Regions from separate parts of the Sphingobium sp. LF-16 genome, predicted to be linked through region 2. Evidence: riboswitches for the same ligand, from Rfam matches in the RefSeq annotation. Region 2 holds a riboswitch; the other holds the start of a gene.
The links. Region 2 has a riboswitch for S-adenosylmethionine ahead of DIZ22_RS03050 (low specificity L-threonine aldolase). Riboswitches for the same ligand answer to the same signal wherever they lie in the genome.
Positions count from the first base shown of each region.

Region 1: it holds a riboswitch for S-adenosylmethionine, as region 2 does, so the genes downstream of both, metA (homoserine O-succinyltransferase) here and DIZ22_RS03050 (low specificity L-threonine aldolase) in region 2, are expected to answer to the same signal.

Region 1 covers NZ_CP029335.1:1,848,936-1,852,330, reverse strand. The annotation lists gene fabF (beta-ketoacyl-ACP synthase II) at 1-238, shown strand, start outside; gene mltG (endolytic transglycosylase MltG) at 348-1,319, shown strand; SAM-I-IV-variant riboswitch at 1,380-1,488, shown strand; gene metA (homoserine O-succinyltransferase) at 1,528-2,454, shown strand; gene DIZ22_RS08635 (hypothetical protein) at 2,465-2,884, opposite strand; gene DIZ22_RS08630 (2'-5' RNA ligase family protein) at 2,992-3,395, shown strand, end outside.
Region 2 covers NZ_CP029335.1:618,585-621,979, reverse strand. The annotation lists gene DIZ22_RS03060 (patatin-like protein) at 1-441, shown strand, start outside; gene DIZ22_RS03055 (hypothetical protein) at 438-935, shown strand; gene DIZ22_RS03050 (low specificity L-threonine aldolase) at 966-2,012, opposite strand; SAM-I-IV-variant riboswitch at 2,070-2,178, opposite strand; gene DIZ22_RS03045 (4a-hydroxytetrahydrobiopterin dehydratase) at 2,214-2,504, opposite strand; gene DIZ22_RS03040 (metallopeptidase family protein) at 2,545-2,952, shown strand; gene ccmA (heme ABC exporter ATP-binding protein CcmA) at 2,949-3,395, shown strand, end outside.

The DNA of each region.
Region 1 (3,395 bases), 1.2 Mb from region 2:
CAAGTCGGCGATCGGCCACCTGCTGGGCGGCGCGGGCGCGGTGGAGAGCATCTTCTGCATCCTCGCCATGCGCGACCAGATCGTGCCGCCGACGCTCAACCTCGACGAACCGAGCGAAAGCTGCAAGGGCGTCGACCTGGTCCCGCACGTCGCCAAGGAGCGCAAGGTGCGCGCGGTGCTGAACAACTCGTTCGGCTTCGGCGGCACCAACGCCTCGCTCATCATGAAGGCGATCTGATACGCCTGATCCTCCCCTGAAAAGGGGAGGATCATGTAAGCCATAGCCGGTTGGGCATTATTTGGGTCGGGCAGTTGGGATGATGGCAAGACGATCCGGCGCAAATCCGGTGCGGCGACTGGGCTGCATCATCCTTCTGATCGGCCTGGCCGTTGTCGCCTTTGTCGGTTTCCGCTTCGTCCATGGCTGGACCGAGACGGGGCCGGCCACCCAGAATATCAGCATCGTCGTGCCGGAGGGATCGACCCTGTCCGATGCCGCGGTGCTGCTGAAATCGGCTGGCGCGGTGCGTTCGGCCGATGCCTTCCTGACCCGCGCGAAGGTCTTTGGCGGCGCCAAGCCGATCAAGGCCGGCGAGTTCGTGGTGCCCAAGGGCGCCAGCAACCGCGAGATATTGTCGATCCTGCAGGGCGGCAAGACGCTGACCCGGCTGGTCACCATCCCCGAAGGCATGCCGTCGATCCTGGTGCAGGAACGGCTGATGGCCAATGACGAGCTGACCGGCGATGTCGCGGTGCCGCAAGAGGGCAGCGTGCTGCCCGACAGCTATGCCTTCGACAAGGGCGAGCCGCGCGCCGCCGTGCTGAAGCGGATGCAGGCGGCGATGGACAAGGCGCTGGCGAAGCTCTGGGCCGAACGCGCGCCCAATACGATCGCCAAGTCGCCCCAGGAGGCGATCATCCTCGCCTCGATCGTCGAGAAGGAAACCGCGATCGCCAAGGAGCGGCCGATGGTCGCGGGCGTCTACAGCAACCGCCTGCGCAAGAACATGATGCTGCAGGCCGATCCGACGATCATCTATCCGATCACCAGGGGCAAGCCGCTCGGCCGCCGGATCAAGAAGTCCGAGATCGCCGACGTCAACGACTACAACACCTATGCGATGACCGGCCTGCCCAAGGGGCCGATCGCCAATCCGGGCCGGCTGTCGATCCTGGCGGTGCTGCACCCGGCGGAGACGAATGCGCTCTATTTCGTCGCGGACGGGAAGGGCGGCCATATCTTTGCCGACACCTATCAGCAGCATAATGAGAATGTGCGGAAGTGGTTCGAGATCCGCCGCGCGCGGGGCGAGCTGTAAAGCCCGGCTTGGCCGATATATAGCCGGGCTTGCCACATGGTCCGGCGCGCGCTAGGGATAGTCCAGCATCAAGAGTTGGGGCGACGCCCAACGCCAACCTGCCGTTCCGGGCAAGGTGGCACTCCCGATCCGGGAGGATGTGGCCGATCCGGCAACAAAGCGGACCTCAGCCACCGATCGTCGCCCCGCCAGGAAGGACTGACGAGACGTGCCGATCAAGATTGCCGATGACCTGCCCGCCCGCCGCACGCTGGAAGCCGAGGGCGTTGCCGTGATGGGCGAGGCGGATGCGGTGCGGCAGGATATCCGCCCGCTGCGGATCGCGCTGCTGAACCTGATGCCCAACAAGATCGATACCGAGACGCAGCTTGCGCGGCTGCTTGGCGCCTCGCCGTTGCAGGTGGAACTGACGCTGGTGCGGATCAGCGACCATGTGTCGCGCAACACCTCGGCCGATCATATGCAGTCCTTCTATCGCGCCTGGACCGATGTGCGCGACGAGCGGTTCGACGGCTTCCTGATCACCGGCGCGCCGGTCGAGCATCTGCCGTTCGAGGAGGTGAGCTACTGGCAGGAACTGCGCGCCATCTTCGACTGGACCCAGACCCATGTGCATCGTTCGCTCAGCATCTGCTGGGCGGCGCAGGCGGCGCTCCATCATTTCCACGGGGTCGAGAAACATGCGCTGGAGCGCAAGGCGTTCGGCGTGTTCCGCCATCGCAACCATGCCCCGGCCTCGCCCTATCTGCGGGGCTTTTCGGACGATTTCTCGATCCCGGTGTCGCGCTGGTCGGAAGTGCGGCGGGAATCGCTGCCGGTCGATCGCGGGCTGCAATTGCTGGCCGACAGCGCGGAGACCGGGCCTTGCCTGGTCCATGATCCGCGCCATGGCTTCCTGCACATGTTCAACCATGTCGAATATGACACGCGCACACTGGGCGACGAATATGCGCGCGACGGCGGCCGCCAGATGCCGGCCCATTATTTCCCCGACGACGACCCGACCCGCCCGCCGGAAAATCGCTGGCGCAGCCATGCCCATCTGCTGTTCGGCAACTGGATCAACGATCTCTACCAGACCGCGCCGTTCGACGTGGACATGATCGGCCAGGAGATATTGCAGAGCGCGGCCTGATCGGCGCCGATCAGCGCAGCAGGCCCTTGGCCGCCTGACTGCGGGCGTAGAGCCACTGGCCGATGCCGATCAGGATGATGACGGCCGGGAAGATCGCTGCGCCCGCGCCCTTCACCGCCAGCAGGTCGGTGCCAAGGAACGTGTGTCCGAACTGGACGATCACCGCGAGCAGCGACAGCAGGAACAGCGGCACCGCGACGCGGCGGCGCAGCAGCAGGGCGATCGCGCCCAGCGTGCCAGCGCCCACCGCCACCGCATAGACGGCCCAGGCCCAGCCGGGCATCTGGGCAAAGGCGCGGGCGGTGTCGGGATCGGTTTTGGCGAGTTCGCCGAGGTCGGCGCCATATTGCATGACGAAGGCAGCGACCCCCATCAGGTTCCATAGCAGCAGGATGACGGCGATGATGACGAAGGATGCCGGTGCGCGCATGATGCTTCCCCTCCTGGGCCGCGCCTGCTTGCCGGGCGCGGCATCTGTCATCATATAGCCTGTCCCGGCCGGGCGAAAGTCCGCCATCGCGTTGCAGGGAGGCGGTCCTGGCTGATCCGATCATTGTCACCGCGCTGCTGGGCGCCGCCGATTTCGCCTGGGCGGATGGCTTGCGCCGCGCCCATTTTCCGCCCGAACGCAATCAGGTGCCGGCGCATGTCACCCTGTTCCATCATCTGCCGCCTTCGCTGCTGCCCGAACTCAGGACGCGGATGAAGCAGATATGCGCCGGCCCGGCGCCACGGGCGCGGCTGGGCGATGTGCTGCTATTGGGGCAGGGGGTCGCCTATCGCATCGACAGTCCCGATCTGGCGGCGTTGCGTGGCGAATTGGCGGACGCCTTCACCGGCCTGCTGACGCCGCAGGACCAGGCCGGCTTTCGCCCGCATCTGACCGTGCAGAACAAGGTGGAGCCCAGGGTCGCGCGGGCGCTGGCCGACCGATTGCGCGC
Region 2 (3,395 bases):
AACCTGCCCAAGGCCGGGCGCCGCACCATGTTGCTGGCTTATCTCGGCTTCCCCTTCTCCGACATCGCGACCCTACCGTTGCTTCAGGGTGACGCTGTCGATGAATATGATCCGATAAAGGTCGACCGGATTTCGCCCGAAGATTGCACCGCCATCCGCGCCGGCGGCGCCAACGCCACGCTAAAAGGCATAGAATTCAACAATTTTGGCGCCTTCTTCAGTCGGGTCTATCGGGAGAATGACTATCTGTGGGGCAGGCTCCATGGGGTGGAGCGTCTGCTGGATATCGTAATTTCCGCAATTCCTGCCCCAACCCGTCTTCCCGAAGGGGCGTTGCGCAACTATAGGCGGGCGGCGTTTCTGGCGATCCTCGACGAGGAAGAGTCGCGCTTGCCGCATGTTGCGGATCTGATCGCCGGACTGCGGGAGGAAATCGGGTGAAGGGGCGTTTGAAGCTGTTTCCGATGATGCTGGCGCTGGTGCTCGTCACCGGCTGCAAGGGCTCGTCCGATGACAGCGCACAGGCCGCCCCGGCCAGCGCGCCGCAGCAGGTGGCCGTTGCCGTCGTCCAGCCCGATCCGCCGCCGCCCGCACCGCCCGCCGTCCTGCCCTCGCGCCCAGCGCCGATCGTCACCGTCGGCCCGCCCGGCCCGACCAATTCGCTCGACCTGCCGCCGTCGAGCAATGCGGCCCAGCCCGCCCCCTTCCCGCGCGAAGTCACCGCCTTCATGGTCGATCGCGACAGCTGCGACCATTTCCGCGGCGAGGAACCCTATGATGCGGAACGGCGCGCCTATATCGAGGAAAGCGTCGCCGAACTCTGCTCCGGCACCGACGCGAAGCTGGCCTTGCTGCGCAAGCGCTACGAAAAGATGCCGGACGTCATCAGCGCGCTGAGCAGCTATGACGCCCGGATCGAGGGCGAGGAACCCTGAGGCCGCCTCGCCCGCACTAGCGCCATCCGGTCAGGCGGCGACCGCCAGGCAGGCTTCCCTTATGTCGCGGGCTAGTTCGTCGACCCGCTCCACCTGTGCATCCCAGGCGAACATGAATCGCGCGCCGCCGCCGATGAAGGTGTAGAAGCGCCAGCCGCGCGCGCGCAGGGCATCCAGCACCGGCGCGGGGGCCGACAGGAACAACGCATTGGCCTCCACCGGGAAGATCGGGCTGACATCGGGCAGGTCGGCGATCGCCGCCGCCAGCCGGGTCGCGCAATCATTGCCATGGCGGGCATTGCGCAGCCAGGCGCCGCTTTCCAGCAGGCCGATCCAGGGCGCCGACAGGAAGCGCATCTTCGACGCCAGCTGTCCCGCCTGCTTGCAGCGATAGTCGAAATCCTGCGCCAGCGCGCGATCGAAGAAGATCACCGCCTCGCCCACGGCCATGCCATTCTTGGTGCCGCCAAAGCAGAGCACGTCGACGCCCGCCTTCCAGCTGATCTCCGCCGGATCGCAGCCCAGGCTGGCGCAGGCATGGGCAAAGCGCGCGCCGTCCATATGCAGTTTCAGCCCCAGTTCGCGGCACACGGCGGAAATCGCGCGCACTTCCTCGACCGTGTAGACAAGGCCGGTCTCGGTCGGCTGGGTGATGGTGACGACGCGCGGCTTGGGGAAATGGATGTCGGACCGGCTGGTCGCGAGCTGCCGGATCGCGTCGGGCGTCAGCTTGCCGTCGGCCGAGGGCGCGGCAAGCAGCTTCGACCCGTTGGAGAAGAATTCGGGCGCGCCGCATTCGTCGGTCTCGACATGGGCGGCCGCCGAACAGATCACGCTATGATAGGATTGGCACAGCGCCGCGAGCGCCAGCGAATTGGCGGCGGTGCCGTTGAAGACGAAGAAGACCTCCGCATCGCCGCCGAACAGGGTACGGAAATTGTCCGCCGCGCGCTGCGTCCATTCATCCTCGCCATAGGCCGTCGCCGATCCGCTGTTCGCCGCGAGCATCGCGTCGAGCGCCTCGGGGCAGGCCCCGGCATAATTGTCGCTGGCAAATTGCTGTGTGGAAATGGGCACGTCATGCTTCCGTCTGCTGGTGTGTGACCAAGCATCGGATCAACGTCGTCGTGGCTGCATGTCCCGTTGGATTGCCGGTCCGGCCACATCCCCCTCTTTCGAAAGGCACCACCTTGCTCGGGGAGCAGGTTGGTGTCGGACGTTGGCCCGACTCTTGATGTTGCCGGTGCGATTATCGGCCGGGCGATGCCGCGTCAAGCATCAGCGCAGCAGCGCCTCTATCCCCTTCGCCAGATCGATGTCCCGCTGCGACAGGCCGCCGGCATCATGGGTGGTGAGCGTGATTTCGACCCGATTATAGACGTTCGACCATTCGGGATGATGGTCGGCCTTTTCCGCCAGCAGCGCCACCCGCGTCATGAAGCCGAAGGCGGCGACGAAGTCGGGAAAGGTGAAGCTGCGCGCAATCCCGTCCGGTTCGGCGACCGCCGTCCATTCGGGCAAATCCGCCAGCGCGATCGCCCGTTCCGTTTCGTTCAGTCTGGCAAGCATTTCTCTATCCTGCGTTATTTCTTTCGCCTATGTGACAGCCATGCCTGACACTGGTCAATCGTTCCGCTTCGCCCCTACCCCACAGGAAATCGAGACACTCGCGCTGGAGGCCCTGAGCCGCCTGCCCGAGCCCTTCCGTTCCTATCTCTCCAATGTCGTGATGCTGGTGGAGGATTTTGCCGACACCGATATCCTGAAGGAGATGGAGATTGACGATCCGTTCGGCCTGACCGGCCTCTATAGCGGCCGTCCCTTCGGGCAGGAGGCGCAGACCGGCGACCTGCCGCCGACCGTGCATCTTTTCCGCCGCCCGCTGCTCGACGAATGGGTCGAGACGGGCGTGCCGCTCGAAGCGCTCATCACCCATGTCGTGGTGCATGAAATCGGCCATCATTTCGGCCTGTCGGACATCGACATGCATGTGCTGGAGGATATGGTCGCCCCATGAGCGGTGCGGCGCTGCGCCTGTCGGGCCTGGCCTGCCTGCGCGGCGGACGCCTGCTCTTTGCCGGCGTCGACCTGGTGCTGGCGGCCGGCGGCAGCGCCTTGCTGCACGGCGCCAACGGCATCGGCAAGTCGAGCCTGCTGCGCCAGTGCGCCGGATTGCTGCCCGCCTACGCCGGAACCATCGACCGCCAGGGCAGCGTCGCGCTGGCCGACGAGCGACTGGCGCTCGACATGGAATTGCCGCTCCACCGCGCACTCGGCTTCTGGGCACGGCTTGACCGGGTGGATGCGGCCGCGCTCGACCGCGCGCTCCACGCCATGGCGCTCGCCCCCTTGCGCGACGTGCCCGTGCGCATGCTCTCCACCGGCCAGCGCAAGCGCGCCATGCTCGCCCGCGTGATCGCCAGCGGCGCGGATATCTGGCTGCTCGACGAACCGGCCAAT